Regions from separate parts of the Rossellomorea sp. y25 genome, predicted to be linked through region 1. Evidence: predicted binding sites of a transcription regulator. Region 1 holds the regulator's gene; each other region holds the start of a gene.
The links. The regulator Rex, encoded in region 1, represses fermentation and respiration genes when NADH is low (regulators of the CRP and FNR family bind a similar motif). The targets are predictions, from matches to a motif close to TTGTGAAATATTTCACAA.
Positions count from the first base shown of each region.

Region 1 (6,726 bases):
GTTGAACCCTTTCTGGAAAGTTCAACAACCTTTGTGGCGATGCGATTGATGAAATAACGATCATGGGACACAAAGAGAATCGTTCCTGGATAGTCAATCAAGGCATTCTCCAACACTTCTTTACTGTCCAAGTCAAGATGGTTTGTCGGCTCGTCCAGGATGAGGACATTCCCTTTTTCCATCATAAGCTTGGACAGTGCCAGTCGGGCTTTCTCTCCGCCACTAAGTGTTGAAACCGGCTTTAAGACATCTTCCCCTGAGAATAAGAAGTTTCCGAGTACGGTTCGGATTTCTTTTTCCATCTTCATTGGGTACTCGTCCCACAGTTCGTTTAAGACGGTCTTATTGGAAGACAGTTCAGCTTGTTCTTGATCATAGTAACTAATCGAAACATTTGATCCAAATTTAATTGCTCCGTCAAGTGGTTGGAGTTTATTCACTAATGTTTTCAATAGGGTGGACTTACCAATACCGTTAGGACCTACAAGGGCGATGCTGTCGCCTTTTTTAACAGCGAAGTCGATGTGAGATGAAATTCTTTCGCCTTTTCCATATCCGATGGTAAGATCTTGGACGTGAAGAACATCATTTCCGCTTGGACGATCAATTTGAAAAGCAAAGTTGGCGGATTTCTCATCACCCAGAGGTCTGTCCATTATATCCATTCGTTCTAATTTTTTTCTGCGGCTTTGGGCCATCTTGGTAGTAGAAGCCCGGGCTATATTTCGCTGGATAAAGTCTTCCAGTTTCGCGACCTCCTGTTGCTGGCGCTCGAACATCTTGAGATCCTTTTCGTAGTCTTCTGCTTTTTGTTCAAGGTATTTACTGTAGTTACCCAGGTATTTTTTGCTTCGATTTCGTGAAATTTCATACACTTGATTGACGACGCTATCCAAGAAGTAGCGGTCATGGGAAACGATCAAGACAGCTCCTTCATAGCTTTGAAGGTACGTCTCAAGCCACGACAAAGTCTCAATATCAAGATGGTTGGTAGGCTCATCCAGAATGAGGATGTCAGGCTTGGTCAATAGAAGCTTACCAAGAGCCAGACGGGTTTTCTGGCCACCGCTTAAAGTAGAGATCTTCGTTTCATAATCAAAGTCGGCAAAGTTCAATCCATGCAGGACTGAACGAATATCTGCTTCATATTGATAGCCGCCGGAATCTTTAAAACGTACTTGAAGTTCATCATATTCCTTTAATACGCGTTGGTATAAATCTTCTTGCTCATAAACAGAAGGATCGGCCATTTGTTTCTCAAGTTTTCTTAATTGTTTTTCTTGAGTTTGTAATTCTTCGAATACGGTCAGCATTTCTGACCAAATGGAAAGCTCAGATTCCAAGCCTGTATTTTGCGCGAGGTATCCAATGGAGACCCCTTTTGGCTTCGTGATATCTCCTGAATCATAAGAGAGATGACCTGCAATTATTTTTAAAAGAGTCGATTTTCCTGCCCCGTTGCGTCCGACGAGAGCCACGCGATCTCTTGTCTGTATTTCAAGCTTAATATTTGATAGGATATTATCGGCACCAAAGTTTTTCGTTAGTTGATTCACTTGTAATAGAATCATGACGTTTCACCTCTATTTCATAGTGCTAGTGTACCGTATTTGGGAGGGGAACGGCAATAAATCGACTATTAATCTTCGTACACTTAGGATAAAATATAGTGTATGATGGGTAGTAGAGTTTTAAATTCTGTCTGCTTTCTATTTTGGAAGCGGTATCAGAGGTTTTGAATAGATGTGGGGGAATACAATATGAACCAGGATACAACGAAAATTCCACAGGCAACGGCTAAGCGCCTTCCGCTATATTATCGCTTTATCAAGAATCTGTACTCATCGGGAAAGCAGAGGGTTTCATCGAAAGAATTGAGTGAAGCGGTGAAGGTTGATTCTGCCACGATACGCAGAGATTTTTCTTATTTTGGCGCGTTGGGTAAAAAGGGATATGGATATAATGTCAATTACCTTCTATCCTTTTTCCGTAAGACATTGGATCAGGATGCCATTACGAAGGTTGTGCTGATAGGTGTAGGGAATCTCGGTACAGCTTTTCTTCATTATAATTTTATAAAGAATAATAATACAAAGATTGAAATGGCTTTTGAAGTGGATGAAAAAAAGGTTGGGACACAAATCAGCGATGTACCCGTTTTTCATTTAAATGATTTAGAAGAGAGTCTTGAGGGGCATGATATTGAGGTGGCCATTCTGACAGTTCCGGCATCTTCTGCTCAAAATATCACAGACCGATTGGTTTCTTCTAATATTAAGGGGATCCTGAATTTCACTCCTGCGAGATTGACGGTGCCGGACCATATCCGCGTCCATCATATTGATTTGGCAGTTGAACTTCAGTCACTGGTCTACTTCTTAAAGCATTATTCAGGGGATGACACGGAAATGTCACAAGATGGAATCATATCCGAATAGAAAATGATTCGTATTTACGTTATGATAGAATGGTAAAAGAGGAGGTGTCTCATTATGTTAGGTGCAGGTAGTATCGTATTGATAACGGTTGTTGCTTTACTGATATTTGGACCAAAGAAATTGCCTGAGTTAGGAAAAGCAGCTGGGAATACATTACGTGAGTTTAAGAATGCAACAAAGGGCTTAGCAGATGATGAGGACGATAATAGTAAAAAAGCTAAGTAGGGTAGGATGAACGCCATGAGTCAAAGTCAAAGAGACATGACAGTCTATGAACATATAGGAGAATTGCAAAAACGACTCATGTTTGTAGTCGTTTTCTTCTTGTTAGCGGTAATTGTAAGCTTTTTTCTTGCGGAGCCGTTGATTCGATATTTGCAGCACGCGGATGAAGCGAAAGAATTAACCATGAACGCCTTTCGGATTACAGACCCTCTCAAAATCTATATGGAAATGATCATGTTTATTGCGATCATCATGACATCACCCATCATTCTATTTCAAGTATGGTCGTTCGTGAGTCCAGGCTTATATGAGAAAGAGAGAAAGGTAACGCTCAGTTACATACCTATTTCTGTCCTTCTTTTCTTAGGTGGATTGTCATTTTCATATTTTATTTTGTTTCCATATGTCGTGAAATTCATGATGGGTTTATCAACCAATCTGAATATCCAGCAAGTGATTGGAATTAATGAATACTTTCATTTCCTGTTTCAAATAACCATCCCATTTGGATTTCTATTTCAACTGCCGGTTATTATGCTGTTTCTGACACGTTTGGGGATTATTACTCCGATGTTATTGGCACAAATGAGAAAAGTGGCTTACTTCATATTGTTAGTCATAGCCGCTTTCATCACACCGCCGGACATCGTCTCGCATTTAATGGTAACCGTTCCTTTGCTCCTTCTTTATGAAATCAGCATTTGGATCTCTAAGATCGGATATAAGAAGGTTTTAGAAGCAGAACAAAAGCTTGAAATGGAACAGTTCGAGGATATAAATAAGGATTGATCAAAAGATCAATCCTTATTTTTTATTCTCTATTTTCTTTTTGATCTTGAAATGCAGCATCACCATCCGCAACCCGGAACCAAAATCAAGGGTTGCCAGAAAGACGAGCATATAAGTGAAAAATCCCCAACCATCATCCTGTACATTTTGCACAGCAAAGTATGTGAAGAGCACACCGAGAAGGAGATAAATCACGCCTGAAAATAGTGGTGATCTCCTCATAGAAATAATCCTCCAATAAATCCTTGTATTTGTTCAGCTTCGTTCATCATTTTTTCAATTTCATCCTTATAGATAGATTGCATTAGAACGACCGTTGTATTCATGGCAACGTGAGCAAATATTGGAACCAGTATCCGCTTCGTTTTGACATAAAGGAACGCAAAGGTAAAGCCCATTGCAGAGTACAAGATCACATGCTCAGGCTCAAAGTGCGCGAGAGCGAATATAACAGAGCTGATTAACGCGGCGAAGAAGAAATTCATCTTTTCATAAAGAACACCGAAGATAATCTTTCTGAATACAATCTCTTCTAAAATAGGGCCAATGATCGCAGCTACCATCATCGATAGAGGTACCTTTTCAATAATCCCAATAATCATCTGCGTATTTTCAGATCCCATTTGGATACCTAACGCATACTCAATCTGTATCGCGATGGATTGAGCGATGAACGCCATGAAAATCCCGACTACAGCCCACACAATTGAACTTCCTGCATTCATAGGAGCGGACCGTTCAAGGTTGGTGCTTGTCTCGCTCTTTCTAAGAATGCCCCAGACGACGAGGAGAGTTAATGTAAAGCTAATCACAAGCCAGTATCCAGGAACAACATTTCGTACGGTCTGCTCTGGAATCGCAAGGACATCAACACCAATCTTAAATAAAAGGGGTATCCCGACAACACTGGAAAGCTGCATCACAATATAGGCAATTAAGATAAATCCGAAATGTTTTTTCAACGTTTGATCTCCTTTAACACCTGTTAGATGAAGAACGAATAGGATTCGTCCTGAACATACTCCTGTACAATTCTACTAAGAAAAGAGAAAGTGTTCAAATTTAAGGGGTTTGTAAGAATTGCCACTCTTCCATTGATTTAAGAATAAAGGCATATGGGGAGGCATAGGATTGGAGGGTGTGAAAAAAAGAGAAATATGACGAAAAAAATTTTAGGCAGGACTCTTGCAAAATGAAAACGAATTAATTAATATAATAGTTGTGTTAGCACTCACAATAAGCGAGTGCTAATAAATATCATTTACATAATTTCAAGGAGGTTGTTTCACTTGTTAAAACCACTAGGTGATCGCGTCGTTATCGAGCTAGTTGAGTCAGAAGAAAAAACAGCAAGCGGTATTGTGCTACCGGATTCCGCAAAGGAAAAGCCACAAGAAGGTAAAGTGATGGCTGTAGGTACTGGTCGCATTCTTGACAACGGTGAGCGCGTTGCTCTTGAGGTAGCTGTCGGCGATCGAATCATTTTCTCTAAATACGCTGGTACAGAAGTGAAATACCAAGGCACAGAATACCTGATCCTTCGTGATAGCGATATTCTGGCTGTAGTTGGCGAATAATCAAACTTCGTATATAAACAATACTTTACTTAAATAAGAGGAGGACTTTATCAATGGCTAAAGATATTAAATTCAGCGAAGAAGCACGCCGTTCCATGCTTCGCGGTGTAGATCAATTAGCAAATGCAGTAAAAGTAACTCTTGGACCAAAAGGACGTAACGTGGTACTTGAGAAAAAATTCGGTTCACCACTTATTACAAATGATGGTGTAACGATTGCAAAAGAAATTGAATTAGAAGATGCATTCGAAAACATGGGTGCAAAACTGGTTGCTGAAGTAGCAAGCAAAACAAACGAAATCGCCGGTGACGGTACAACGACTGCAACGGTCCTTGCTCAAGCGATGATCCGTGAAGGTCTTAAAAACGTAACAGCTGGCGCTAACCCTGTTGGCGTTCGTAAAGGTATCGAAAAAGCGGTTCAAGCTGCCATCGAAGAATTAAAAGTGATCTCTAAGCCGATCGAAGGCAAAGATTCAATCGCTCAAGTTGCGGCAATCTCAGCGGCTGACGAAGAAGTGGGTCAACTGATTGCAGAAGCAATGGAGCGCGTTGGGAACGACGGCGTTATCACCATTGAAGAATCGAAAGGTTTCACAACAGAGCTTGACGTGGTGGAAGGAATGCAATTCGACCGTGGATATGCGTCTCCATACATGGTGACAGATTCTGATAAGATGGAAGCTGTTCTTGAAAATCCATATATTTTAATCACTGACAAGAAAATTGGAAACATCCAGGAAGTACTTCCTGTTCTTGAGCAAGTTGTACAACAAGGTAAGCCACTATTAATGGTAGCTGAAGATGTTGAAGGTGAAGCTCTTGCAACACTTGTTGTGAACAAACTTCGCGGAACATTCAACGCTGTTGCTGTCAAAGCCCCTGGCTTCGGTGACCGTCGTAAAGCAATGCTTGAAGACTTAGCAGTACTTACTGGTGGAGAAGTGATCACAGAGGATCTTGGATTGGATCTTAAATCTGCGAACATCACTCAACTTGGCCGCGCAGCGAAAGTAGTCGTAACGAAAGAAAACACGACTGTCGTTGAAGGTTCTGGAGATCCGGAAAAAATCGCAGCCCGCGTAAACCAAATCCGTGCTCAATTAGAAGAGTCCACTTCTGAATTTGATAAAGAAAAATTACAAGAGCGCCTTGCAAAGCTTGCAGGTGGAGTAGCAGTCGTGAAAGTTGGAGCTGCAACTGAAACTGAGCTTAAAGAGCGTAAACTTCGCATCGAAGACGCATTGAACTCTACTCGTGCAGCAGTGGAAGAAGGCATCGTATCCGGTGGTGGTACGGCACTAGTGAACGTATACAACAAAGTAGCATCAATTGAAGCGGATGCAGATGTAGCAACAGGTATCAACATCGTGCTGCGTGCTCTTGAAGAGCCAATCCGTCAAATCGCTCACAACGCAGGACTCGAAGGTTCTATCATCGTAGAACGTCTGAAGAAGGAAGAAGTAGGTGTCGGTTTCAACGCAGCTACTGGTGAGTGGGTAAACATGATCGAAAAAGGTATCGTAGATCCAACGAAAGTAACTCGTTCTGCACTTCAAAACGCAGCGTCTGTAGCAGCAATGTTCCTGACTACTGAAGCAGTAGTAGCGGACATTCCTGAAGAAGGCGGCGGCATGCCTGATATGTCTGGAATGGGCGGAATGGGTGGAATGGGCGGCATGATGTAATAAGCTGCC
Region 1 is NZ_CP145886.1:265,935-272,660, forward strand. Features, by position in the region: gene AAEM60_RS01500 (ABC-F family ATP-binding cassette domain-containing protein) at 1-1,571, opposite strand, end outside; gene AAEM60_RS01505 (redox-sensing transcriptional repressor Rex) at 1,761-2,438, shown strand; gene AAEM60_RS01510 (twin-arginine translocase TatA/TatE family subunit) at 2,493-2,663, shown strand; gene tatC (twin-arginine translocase subunit TatC) at 2,679-3,452, shown strand; gene AAEM60_RS01520 (YdiK family protein) at 3,468-3,674, opposite strand; gene AAEM60_RS01525 (CPBP family intramembrane glutamic endopeptidase) at 3,671-4,414, opposite strand; gene groES (co-chaperone GroES) at 4,742-5,029, shown strand; gene groL (chaperonin GroEL) at 5,083-6,717, shown strand.

Region 2 (6,726 bases), 2.2 Mb from region 1:
TTAACGTACGCTCTACATATCATCATCCGCTATGAAATTGAAAAAGGATTATTTAATGATGAGATTGACGTGAAGGATCTTCCTGAAATCTGGAATCAGAAATATGAAGAGTACTTAGGTATCCGTCCTTCCCATAATGGTGAAGGAGTCCTCCAGGACGTTCATTGGGCCGGTGGAAGCTTCGGTTACTTTCCGTCATACGCATTAGGATATATGTACGCGGCACAGTTTAAGCGTGCCATGTTAAACGATCTTCCTCATTATGAAGAGCTGTTGGAAGAGGGGAATCTTGCTCCCATCAGAGAATGGCTGACCAAGAACGTCCATCAGTGGGGCAAGATGAAGAAACCGCTGGAAATCATCAGGGAAGTTACCGGAGAAGGGCTTAATGCAAAGTACTTGGCCGAGTATTTAACTGAGAAGTATTCAAAGGTATATTCCTTGAATTAACGAATACAATGGAGGCAAAATCATGGAAATTAAAGTTGCATCGCTAGAGGATAAATTGCTGGTAGGAATAGGGTGGACTGGACCGTATGGAAGAGGGTCTGAGATTCCTAGACTGTTTACCAAGTTTCAACAGATGATCCCATCCATTCACCACATCAATGGAGATGAATGCATATACGCACCTTTCCATGACAGAGCGACTGATTTTACGTATTATTGTACCGTAGAGGTTGATCGTGTGGAAAAGCTTCCACCGGGGTTATTGGAACTAACTCTCCCTGCAGGCGATTATGCTCACGCTCTATATGAAGGGCTGTCAACGGAAGTCGAGCAGGCCTACTTTTCGATCTTTAACTGGATTAAGGAAAATGGGTATGAAAAAGACAACTCCAGACTGAGTGTCGAGAAATTTTTGTCTCAGGACAGGGAAATCAACGAAACGGAAGACAAAAGGAAATTAGAGTTGTTTGTTCCAATTAAAGAGAAATAGAAAAGAGGCTGCCGTTATGTGGCAGCCTCTTTTCTTTATATCATTTTGATTTTTTCGCCCCAGGGCAAGCCGCCTCCGCTTTTCTGATTGTCGAGCTCCGGCGGCTTGGGGCTCGAGGTCATAAGCCAAGTAACCCAAAAAGGCAAAGAGCGCCTTTCCGGGTTACTCGTCTTATGCTTGTCGCCCCAGGGCAAGCCGCCTCCGCTTTTCTGATTGTCGAGCTCCGGCGGCTTGGGGCTCGAGGTCATAAGCCAAGTAACCCAAAAAGGCAAAGAGCGCCTTTCCGGGTTACTCGTCTTATGCTTGTCGCCCCAGAGCAAGCCGCCTCCGCTTTTCTTTTTACCACAAATGATAGCCCTTGGATGCAGGTGGTGCATTTTGAATCATGTCGATGAATGGAACGGTGTAGGCAACAAGAATGAGAGCTGCTAAGATGGTTAACCAAATTCTCCAGTTTTCAAGGACCATTGGACTTCTCTCGGCCGCTTCCGCTTTTTCACCTACCGGGAATTCTTCTTCTCCTTTAGGTGCGAAGAATGCCAGATTGATAAAGATATATAGAACCAGGATAATCCCGATAAAAAGAATCGTTCCCCCGATCGCTTGTGCGACTTGATATGGAATCCAAGCAAGGGCTTGCGGTGCATCCCCATAAGTCGAAAAAGAAGATCGTCTTGGCGCGCCCAGTAGGCCGACAGCATGCATGGCACCTGACATAATACCCATTCCTACAGACCAAACAATGGCTTGCACGATCGCCAGTTTGTTCATTGCTTTCGTTAAGACGCGTCCCGTTAAATGAGGTACGAGCCAATAGGCAATACCGAAAAACGTTAACACAACGGAAGTTGCCAAAGTTAAGTGGAAGTGGCCCGTAACCCAAATGGTATTATGAACAACCTGGTTCATTTGGTTAGATGCATTGATTAATCCACCTGCTCCCGCAGGGATAAAGGCCACCATGCCGATAAAGGGTACGGTAAAGCGTGCATCTCCCCATGGTAACTTCTTAAACCATCCAAACAATCCGGTAGCTCCTTTGGATCTGCCGTACATTTCAAAGGTAGCGAAAAGAGAAAATGCAGTCATCAAGGAAGGTATGACAACCATAAAGGTAAGAACAACCTGTAGAAACTTCCAATATGCGTCAATTCCAGGTTCCACTAATTGGTGATGGAAACCTACCGGGATAGAGAATAGAAGGAACAAAATAAATGAAAGTCTGGCTAACGAATCTGAAAATATTTTTCCGCCAATGATTTTTGGAATAATGACATACCATGCCATATAGGCAGGCAGCAGCCAAAAATATACAAGGGGATGACCGAAATACCAGAATAATGTTCTGCTTACGAGCACATCTACTCGATCAACGAGGCCAAGAGACCAAGGAAGGAGCTGGAATAAAACCGTTCCTGCCACACCAATGGTGGCGACAATCCATAAGACGGTATTGATGATGGCCATGAATGTTAACAGAGGGCTTGGTAGTCCAGGGTTTTCTTTTCGCCAGCTTACATATTTGATGATCATGCCGGCCCCGCCTAACCAGCTTCCAACAACGACGAAAGTCAAACCTAAGTAAAATATCCAGTGTGCCTGCAGGGGAGCATAGAAAGTATAAAGTACAGTTGCTTCATTTAATAGAATCATAACAGCGGCCATGATTGTACCAAGAAGCATGACCCAGAATCCTAACCAGCCAAACAAGCGCGATTTTCCAGAATAGGTACCGGAAGTTCGGGAAATGGCAGCATGCTGGAATCCAAGGATAAAGAAAGTGGTTAATACCAATCCCAATAATACGCCGTGAACCGTTAAGACCTGGTAATAGCCAATCCCTGCAGGCAAAATGAATTTGCCTGACCTTACCAACACTTGTAATAATCCAGCCAATCCACCTAGAGCCAAGGCAATAAAGCCAACATAAATATGTGCCATCGCCAAAGTAGCATCTTTTTTCTCAATTCTCACAAATCGTTTCATTTTAGTCCACCACCTTGATCATAGATTTCATTGTGTGGTGACCTACCCCACAATATTCATTACATACAACGAGAAATTCTCCTGTTTTGTCAAGGGTTGTTGTATATTCACTAACAAATCCAGGTTCAAGCATCATATTAATGTTTGTTCCTGCCACTTCAAATCCGTGAACAACATCTTTTGTTGTGGCGATGATTTTAAGTGTAGATCCTTTAGGTATTTCAATTTCCCCGGGCGTGTAGAGAAATGCTGATGCGACAAACACTAACTCGTAATCCCAATCCTTCCCTTCTATCTTCTTTAATCCCGGCTCGTTAAAGGGCGAGGTTTTATCCACTTGCTCGGGATTGACGTATGCTTTCGCGCTTGGAGGTTGATGTCCTTGATGAAAAGCACTGATTCCTAAAATAACTAAAAATAAGATAAGAGACCCTGTTCCTAACGTTAACCACCATTTTTCATAGCGATGCATGTGCATGTTAACCACTCCTTCAGAATTAAAAACGATTTAAAAATAGTAAGAATACTCCTAGCCAAGTAAGGACTAAAAAACCACCTAGGAACAGAACCGAAGTAAAAGTTCCTTTTAATGAAGTTGACTCTTCGACCTTAACCTCGGTTTTTTGATGTAATTCCGGTTTCGCCATTTATCTCATTCCTTCCATTCATTGGATGATTGATTTTGTTATCACTATCATAAAGGTGTAAACCCTTATGAATCTGTGATAAATGTCACAGGTTACGTGAAAAATTGTGAAATAAATGTGAAGTCAGAAATAAATAGGTCTTTCAATCGGTTCATTTGTCGGAACGACATGCATAGAGTATAGGAATGAAAATAAAGAGGGAGGAGGATATTTCGTGGAAAAATTTTATTGTAAGCATTGCTGTCAGATCTTTTCCGAGAAAACGGTTTGTCCTCAGTGTCAACTTCATGTAGATTCGAAAATCCACATTCATGTCCAGAACCAGGGGGACAAGAAGAAAACTCGTTAAAGCGTAAACCTTTTAGCAGTCAACATGACTGTGTTAATATATAGAAGATTCAAATAATGGGTAGGGTGGTGTGAAGATGTATTTACCTTCATTTTCATTAAAAGATAAACTGGCTGTTGTCTCTGGTGCCGGTCGTGGAATTGGACGAGCTCTCAGTATAGGTTTAGCAGAATCAGGAGCCGATGTTGTCCTGCTATCAAGGACGAGGGGCGATCTGGAAGAAACGGCCAGTGAAATTGAAAAGCTGGGAAGAAGGGCTTATATAATCCCGACGGATGTGACATCACGGGAAGAGATTCAAAAAGCGATTGCTTACATAGAAGATCAAAAACGTTCCATTGATATTTTAATTAATAATGCAGGAATGAATATTCGTTCCAGCGCCCTTGAGGTTACGGATGAAGAATGGCAAACGATCATGGATACAAATTTGAAATCTGCTTTTATGATGAGTCAGGAAGCAGGTAAACATATGAAGGAGAAGAATCAGGGGAAAATCATTAACATAGCGTCTGTAGCTGGACAAGTTGCTTTACGTACAGGGGTTGTGTACGCTTCAACGAAAGCAGCCATGATTCAAATGACGAAGGTATTAGCCATGGAATGGGGAAAATACAATATTAATGTGAATAGTATCGGACCTTGGTATTTTAAAACGCCACTAACAAAAGAGCTATTGCAAAACGAAGAATATGTAAACGATATTTTGGCCGTAACACCCCTAAAGAGAATCGGTGAACTGGAGGAACTTGTAGGCCCTGCTGTTTTCCTTTCCTCGGATGCTTCGAATTATGTTACAGGCCAAACCCTTTTTGTGGACGGTGGAATGACGATTCAAGGTTTTTGAACTTCCGTACAACAAAGAGCTAACTTATTGCGGGTTAGCTCTTTGTATATGGTAAAGTGATTATCGAATCACAATAATCACCAATGGTATTCTTTTCGAATGAAGGCATATTCAGATGGATTTGAAGGACTATACATAATCTTGAATACATGTTTTGTGATTTTTTGGAAATGCTACCCTTACATGGAAGTGTAAGGAGTGTACGTATATGCCGAAAATTGTCTCAGTTGAAACCGAGATTCCCCCTGTGAAGATTACACAAAAAGAAGCGGCAGAATTTGCGAAACAATTGTTTTCGACAAGCTTTAAGAATATCGGACGTCTTCTCACCGTGTTTGAAAATGGTGAAATAGACAGTCGTTATTTCGTAAAAGATCTCGAATGGTTTTCTAGGGAGCATACCTTTCAAGAAAAAAATGATGAATTCATTCACCACGCAGTTGAATTAGGCAGCAAGGCTGTTAAGAAAATCCTATCCAATCATCAGATTACACTGGAGGACATTGATGCGATTTTTACGATTTCAACATCTGGCCTCGCAACACCAAGTCTAGAAGCGAGAATTATGAATCTTCTGCCATTCTCTTCTCATGTTAAACGAATTCCGATTTGGGGATTGGGATGTGCAGGGGGGGCAAGCGGGCTGTCACGGGCCTATGAGTACTGTTTAGCTTTTCCGAAAGCAAATGTTCTCGTCCTTTCCATTGAACTTTGTTCACTCACCTTTCAGCATGGGGATCGCTCAAAGAGCAATTTAATTGGAACGTCTCTTTTTGCGGATGGCGTTGCGTGTGCTGTTGTATGTGGTGATGAAAGCCCATTACTTGAAGGGATTTCCCACCCATTGCCATCCATTTTCGCCACTCAATCGACTCTCTTAGAGGATTCACTGGATGTAATGGGGTGGGAGGTAAAGAATAACGGTTTATATGTAGTGTTTTCAAAAGATATTCCCACACTGGTGAAGAATTGGCTCAGGCCGAATGTTGAGGGATTTATCAATGCAAATGATATCAGCCTTGAAGATATTAAGCATTTTGTGGCACATCCAGGAGGTAAGAAGGTCATTGAAGCCTATCAGGAAGCTTTAGGAATGGATGAAAGCATGACATCTGAATCAATGAAGGTCTTGAAAAACTATGGGAATATGTCATCTGTAACCATCTTGTATGTGCTGAAGGAATTTATGAATAAAGGCTGTGAGCGTGGAGATATAGGCTTGGGTACCGCTTTAGGGCCGGGGTTTAGTTCGGAACTGCTTTTGATGAGGTGGGAATGATGCTCTATTTCATTCTGTTTTTTTTCGTACTGATGATTCAGAGGCTTGTGGAGCTATTCATTGCCAAGTCAAATGAGAAGTGGATGAAGGAACAGGGGGCAAAAGAATATGGACAGGCTCATTATAAAATGATGGTGGCTATCCATATCGCATTCTTTGTTTCGTTGTTAATTGAAGGAGGGATCTTTCATACAGGGGTTAACCCCTATTGGCCAATCCTGTTGGCTGGCTTCATTCTCACTCAGCTCGGGAGAATTTGGGTGATTTCTTCACTGGGGAAGTATTGGAATACAAAAATCATCGTGCTTCCGAAAGCTGAAGTGGTTGCGAAAGGTCCTTATAAATATTTGAAGCATCCTAACTACCTTATTGTGACATTAGAATTCTTGATTGTTCCATTACTCTTTAATGCCTATTGGACCCTGTTTGTCTTTGCATTATTAAATCAATTCATTCTCTCTATTCGCATTCCGCTTGAGGAACATGCACTTCGAGATGAAACGAATTATGAAAGGATTCACCTTCATACAAAGGGCTGGATCCCCCTAATCAAGAAAGAAAAATAATTTTCTTATTGAAAATGATTATCGTTTTTGTTAAGATTCTAATTGAAGATGATAATTATTCTCAATTTTTCTTAACAAAAGGGTGGGGACAAATATGGTATGGTTTCTGATA
Region 2 is NZ_CP145886.1:2,740,889-2,747,614, reverse strand. Features, by position in the region: gene AAEM60_RS13850 (carboxypeptidase M32) at 1-450, shown strand, start outside; gene AAEM60_RS13845 (GyrI-like domain-containing protein) at 473-940, shown strand; gene AAEM60_RS13840 (b(o/a)3-type cytochrome-c oxidase subunit 1) at 1,280-2,926, opposite strand; gene AAEM60_RS13835 (cytochrome c oxidase subunit II) at 2,928-3,404, opposite strand; gene AAEM60_RS13830 (glucose 1-dehydrogenase) at 3,999-4,769, shown strand; gene AAEM60_RS13825 (3-oxoacyl-[acyl-carrier-protein] synthase III C-terminal domain-containing protein) at 4,978-6,048, shown strand; gene AAEM60_RS13820 (isoprenylcysteine carboxylmethyltransferase family protein) at 6,045-6,614, shown strand; gene AAEM60_RS13815 (hypothetical protein) at 6,709-6,726, shown strand, end outside.
Region 2: AAEM60_RS13835 (cytochrome c oxidase subunit II) is a predicted target of Rex. The motif match lies at 3,647-3,664, and genes of this name have one in related genera.

Region 3 (6,726 bases), 470 kb from region 1:
CGGTGAAGCTCTGAAGGATTCGTTTAAAGAATACGCACAGAACATCATCGACAATGCCAACCGTTTAGGTGAAGGACTTGTTAAAGAAGGAATCAACCTTGTATCCGGTGGATCAGACAACCATCTACTACTGATCGACCTGCGTTCACTTGGACTGACTGGTAAAATCGCAGAGAAAGTCCTGGATGAAATCGGCATCACCGTCAACAAAAACACGATCCCATTCGATCCGGAAAGCCCATTCGTTACAAGCGGTGTCCGTATCGGAACAGCTGCTGTTACGTCAAGAGGATTCGGGCTTGAGGACATGGACGAAATTGCTTCCATCATGGCACTGACTCTTAAGAACCATGAAGACGAGGCAAAATTGGAAGAAGCACGCAAACGCGTCATCGACCTGACAAGCAAATTCGAATTATATCCAGAAAGATAATTGATGATGACCTCTTCATTAGGGACTGACTTCCCTGGTGGAGAGGTTTTTTAATAGAAAAGTAGATGATTCATCGGTTTTAAGTTCTAAATACCGGGTGTGAGGAGCAACTTAAATGGGAATCCGGCCGTTATTTACGATAATCCAGCCGTTTTCCGTTAAAATCCGGCCGATTTTGATAATAATCCAGCGGCTTTTTTAAAAAATCCGGCCGTTTCTGGCATTAATCCAGCCGATTTACATAATTAACCAAAAAATCAATCGATTCCACTACCTTACACGTCTTTTCCCTCGCCACTCATATCATTTCTAACGATTCCATTACACTTCCCATCTCTTGTTGCTCTTAAATTGTCTTTTATGTACAATAGTCTGAGGTGTAAATGAAGTGGACAAACTATTTTTACATAAATCGAACTTAAAGGAGAGAGTCGAGTGGGCAAAGTATATGTATTTGATCATCCGTTAATCCAACACAAATTAACGTTTATTCGTGATAAACAAACAGGTACGAAGGAATTTCGTGAGCTTGTTGATGAAGTGGCGACACTAATGGCGTTTGAAATCACACGCGATTTACCGTTAGAGGATATTGATGTAGAAACACCGGTAAGCAACGCAAAGGCCAAAACACTTGCAGGTAAAAAATTAGGGATCGTTCCTATTCTGCGAGCAGGATTAGGAATGGTTGACGGAATTCTTAAACTGATCCCGGCTGCAAAAGTAGGACACGTTGGTTTATATCGTGACCCTGAGACTCTTAAACCGATTGAATATTACGTAAAGCTTCCAAGTGATGTGGAAGAGCGTGACTTCATCCTGGTCGATCCGATGCTTGCAACAGGTGGATCTGCTGTTGAAGCCATCAACTCATTAAAGAAACGCGGCGCGGTAAGCATCAAGTTCATGTGCCTTGTTGCCTGTCCTGAAGGGGTGGACGCAATCAAGGAAGCGCATCCTGACGTTGATATCTTCATCGCTGCTCTTGATGAGAAGCTGAATGAAAAAGGATACATCGTTCCTGGTTTAGGGGACGCGGGAGATCGTTTATACGGTACAAAATAATTTGAAGTAAATAAGAAAGCCGGATTATCAACACGTGATAATCCGGCTTTCTTATTTATATAACCGGCAAACCCCATTGTTATTTAATTGGAAGTATTTACATTAAATTCAAGGGTTACTCATAAAAAGAATTTTCTATATAATGGAGGGGCATGTGGAGATAGAACCTATGGATTTGTTAATAAAGTGAGCAATCGATGGGAAAAGTGGTAAGTTTGTTGGGCTTTTTCATTCCGGGGAATCCTTGGATATGCTTGATGGGCCTGACCAGTCGGCTCCGCTTTTCGGCATGTTCAGCTCCGGCGGGTAGTCTCTCGAGGTCACAACTGAAAAATCCCAAAAGGCAAAGAACGCCTTTAGGGATTTCCCAGTTGTGCTTGTCGGGCCTGACCAACCCGCCTCCGCTTTTCGAGATGTCCAGCTGCGGGGGCTTGGGGCTCGAGGTCATAAGTCAAGCCGACCAAAAAGGCAAAGAACGCCTTTCCGGTCGACTCGCCTTATGCTTGTCGCCCCAGGGCAAGCCCCCTCCGCTTTTCGACGTGTCCAGCTCCAGCGGGAAGAGGCTCGAGGTCATAAGCCAAACTTACCAAAAAGGCAAAAAGCGCCTTTCCGGTAAGTTCGCCTTGTGCTTGTCGCCTCTAACCAACCCGCCTCCGCTTTTCTGTAAATGTGTTGAAAATGTGAACAATTTGGGAACGCGTGGATAGGTTGTGAACTTTTTAACTTGAACGCATTGACATAGATAAAGCCCTATTGTATGCTTACAAAGGGTATAAAATGATAAGGTTTTCACAAGGGTTGAACCCGTATGAAAACGGTTTTTCATCATTTGTACAGTGTTAATGATTTTCCACTAAATCACATGTGTGGAGATGAAAAAAATGCGTCAAAATGATCGACGCCCGTATCAATCGATGGTCTTGTATTCTGCTATTCTTTCCCAGCTTGTTGGTTCTATTTTAATAGGGATCTTCGGCGGGAGATGGTTAGATGGAATATGGAACACCACACCACTTTTCTTAATTATTGGACTACTCCTTGGGCTCGCAACAGGAATCTACACCATGCTCCGTACAGTCCAACATTTCAATTCGGGAGATTAATGTAAATGCCAGAACTTCAGCAAGTGTTTAACAGGCATCGTAAGTACATATTTTTCCTCCTTTCCCTTTACGTCCTCGGTTGGGGTTTCACTTCCTATCAGTCTATTTTCCTTGGGCTTATTTTGGGGACAGGCATCAGTCTGTTTAGTCACTGGCTGATCATGAGGAGAACCGTGCGATTCGGTGATGCAGTAGAAGCTGGTCAAAAGGTTCGATCTTTAGGGACCTTCTCAAGGATGGCAGGTGCGGCCTTTGCAGTGATCATTGCAACGGAATACCCTGAGCACTTTCATCTCCTGAGCGTCATTATTGGATTAATGACAATTTATGTTGTCATTATGATAGATTATTTTATTCAGCAGCTTAAATCTCATAAATAGCGGGGAAGAGAGGTGAATTTCATTGCATCATGAAAATCCTACAGCCGAGTTTCTAGGGTTAACTTTTAACCTGGCGAACGTACTGATGATCACAGTGGCAAGTGCCGTTGTATTCCTCATCGCCGTTCTGTCAACTCGTAGACTGGCCATGAAACCGACCGGAGTGCAAAACTTTATGGAATGGGTCATGGACTTTGTCAAAAATATCGTGAAAAGTAATATGGATTGGAAAACAGGTGGTCGTTTCCATCTCCTTGGACTTACTTTACTCATGTACATTTTCGTATCAAACATGTTAGGGCTTCCGTTCTCGGTAGTCATTGACCACGAATTATGGTGGAAGTCACCAACAGCGGATCCAGTTATCACTATGACCCTGGCGGTTATGGTCGTTGTGTTAACACACTATTATGCAATCAAGATGAAGGGCTTCGGTGAATACGGTAAAGACTTCTTCAGACCTATGTCGTTCTTATTCCCGCTGAAGATTATTGAAGAGTTTGCCAACACACTAACGCTTGGTCTTCGTCTTTACGGTAACATTTACGCTGGGGAAATCCTGCTTACTTTACTGGTAGGAAGCCTGGCACACATGGGAGCAGCCGGATTACTGGGTGCCATTATCCCAACGATTGTATGGCAAGGTTTCTCAATCTTTGTCGGCGCAATCCAATCATTTATTTTTGTTATGTTAACGATGGTTTATATGGCTCACAAAGTCAGCCTTGACCATTAATATATACCCTGTTCAAAATTGAACAAAACTACTCAAAACATTTTTTCATACATTTAAAGGAGGAAATTCAGAATGGGTCTTTTAGCAGCAGCAATTGCAATCGGTTTAGCAGCACTAGGTGCAGGTATTGGTAACGGTCTTATTGTTTCACGTACGGTAGAAGGTATGGCTCGTCAACCGGAAGCTCGTGGTATGCTTCAAACTACAATGTTCATCGGGGTTGCGTTAGTAGAGGCGATTCCTATCATCGCAGTAGTTATCGCATTCATCGTAATGGGTCAATAATAGCAGTTTAAAGTTCAAGATGGCGAAGATCATTCGATAAGAACCTTCGCCATTCCTTTATGTTTGGTACTTAAGAACATTTGATTATGAATGGTACGGCATTTGCCGTTATTGTACAGCTTTCTTATGAAGGCATTGACTCTTGAAGGGAGTGAAACCGCGTGCTTACAAACGCATTTGTCCTTGGAGCTGGTGGCGGCTTTACAGGTGGAGATATCGTATTCCAGCTTGCTATGTTCCTTATCCTTCTTGCGTTATTGAAGAAGTTTGCTTGGGGTCCTTTGATGGGCATCATGCAAGAGCGTGAGAATCATATTGCAGGCGAAATAGAAGCGGCTGAACAAAGCCGTCTAGAAGCAAATAAGAGCTTGGAAGAACAGCGTCAACTTTTAAAAGAGGCTCGTCAAGAAGCGCAAGCGATGATCGAGAACTCTAAAAAGCAGGGCGATGAGCAACGTGAACAAATCATCATCGCGGCTCGTCAGGAATCTGAGCGCTTGAAAGAATCTGCGAAACGTGAAATCGAGACGCAGAAAGAACAAGCGATGGCAGCATTACGCGAGCAGGTTGCTTCACTATCTGTTCTGATTGCATCGAAAGTGATTGAAAAAGAACTTTCTGTTCAAGATCAACAGAAGCTGATCAACGATTATATTAAAGAGGCAGGAGAAGAGCGATGAGCTACTCTACAGTCGCAAAACGCTATGCGTTAGCTCTTTTCGATATTGCCAAAGAACAGAATCAATTAGAAGCGATTGAACAAGAGCTTCGTGCAGTGAAATCCGTTTTTATCCAAAATAAAGAATTAAGCATTCTTTTGGAAAATCCGAAGTTTTCGACGGATAAGAAGAAAGACATGTTGAAAGAAGCGTTCTCTTCTGTTTCTGTACCGGTATTGAATACACTGCTTCTTATGACTGATCGTCATCGTGAAGATCAGGTAGTGGGTGTTGTCGATGCATTCATCGAGCTTTCTAATGAAGCTAGAGGAATCGCAGAAGCAAAGGTGTATTCCGTACGTGCTTTAACAGAAGATGAGAAGACAGCAATCTCAGCTTCTTTTGCTAAGAGAATTGGTAAACAATCATTAAGAATTGAGAATGTGATAGACGAGAACATACTTGGCGGACTTAAGGTCCGTATCGGCAACCGTATTTATGACGGAACTCTTGCTGGCAAGTTGGATCGTCTTGAGCGTGAACTTGTTCGTTAACTTTCGTATAAATGAGGGGTGAAATTCATGAGCATCAAGGCGGAAGAAATCAGCGCGCTGATAAAAAAGCAAATTGAAAACTATCAGTCTGAGATGAAAGTAAGCGATGTAGGTACAGTTATCCAAATCGGTGACGGTATCGCTCGTGCTCATGGCCTCGACAATGTCATGGCTGGAGAGCTTGTTGAATTTTCTAACGGTGTCATGGGTATGGCGCAGAACTTAGAGGAAAACAACGTAGGTATTATCATTCTCGGACCATTTACAGACATTCGTGAAGGCGATGAGGTTCGTCGTACTGGACGTATCATGGAAGTTCCAGTAGGACAGGAATTAGTAGGTCGTGTTGTAAACTCACTTGGACAACCAGTTGATGGATTAGGTCCAATTGCGACAACGAAAACACGTCCAATTGAAGGCGGGGCACCTGGTGTAATGGATCGTAAATCCGTACACGAGCCACTTCAAACTGGTATCAAAGCGATCGACGCTCTAGTTCCAATCGGTCGTGGTCAACGTGAGTTAATCATCGGAGACCGTCAAACAGGTAAAACATCTGTTGCGATCGATTCAATCCTAAATCAAAAAGGTCAAGACATGATCTGTATCTATGTTGCGATCGGACAAAAAGAATCAACTGTACGTAATGCGGTTGAAACGCTTCGTAAGCACGGTGCCCTTGATTACACAATCGTTGTAACGGCATCAGCTGCTTCACCAGCTCCAATGCTATTCTTAGCACCATACGCTGGTATCACAATGGGTGAAGAATTCATGCATAGCGGCAAGCACGTTCTTGTTGTATATGATGATCTTTCTAAGCAAGCATCTGCTTACCGTGAGCTTTCATTATTATTACGTCGTCCTCCAGGCCGTGAAGCTTTCCCTGGTGACGTATTCTACTTACACTCTCGTTTACTTGAGCGTGCTGCGAAATTAAGTGATGCAAAAGGTGGAGGTTCCATCACAGCATTACCTTTCGTTGAAACACAGGCAGGAGATATCTCCGCTTACATTCCAACAAACGTTATCTCCATCACTGACGGACAGATTTTCTTACAATCTGACCTATTCTTCTCCGGTGTTCGTCCGGCGATCAATGCAGGTCTTTCCGTATCACGTGTTGGTGGATCCGCACAAATCAAAGCGATGAAAAAGGTTTCAGGTACACTGCGTCTTGACTTAGCGGCATACCGTGAGCTTGAAGCATTTGCTCAGTTCGGGTCAGATCTTGATAAAGCGACACAAGCGAAACTGAACCGTGGAGCCCGTACTGTTGAAGTACTGAAGCAGGATCTTAACAAACCACTTAATGTTGAAAAACAAGTTATGATCTTCTATTCATTAACAAAAGGTCATTTAGATGATATTCCAGTAACAGATATTCGTCGTTTCGAAGGTGAATTCCTAAGCTGGTTAGATCACAACCATACAGAACTGTTAGACCATATCCGCACAACAAAAGGTCTTCCTGAAGACGATGCAATGGTTGCAGCGATCAACGAATTCAA
Region 3 is NZ_CP145886.1:4,426,378-4,433,103, reverse strand. Features, by position in the region: gene glyA (serine hydroxymethyltransferase) at 1-433, shown strand, start outside; gene upp (uracil phosphoribosyltransferase) at 869-1,498, shown strand; gene AAEM60_RS22075 (AtpZ/AtpI family protein) at 2,380-2,601, shown strand; gene AAEM60_RS22070 (ATP synthase subunit I) at 2,607-2,981, shown strand; gene atpB (F0F1 ATP synthase subunit A) at 3,004-3,717, shown strand; gene atpE (F0F1 ATP synthase subunit C) at 3,790-4,002, shown strand; gene AAEM60_RS22055 (F0F1 ATP synthase subunit B) at 4,164-4,682, shown strand; gene AAEM60_RS22050 (F0F1 ATP synthase subunit delta) at 4,679-5,215, shown strand; gene atpA (F0F1 ATP synthase subunit alpha) at 5,243-6,726, shown strand, end outside.
Region 3: AAEM60_RS22075 (AtpZ/AtpI family protein) is a predicted target of Rex. The motif match lies at 2,207-2,224, and genes of this name have one in related genera.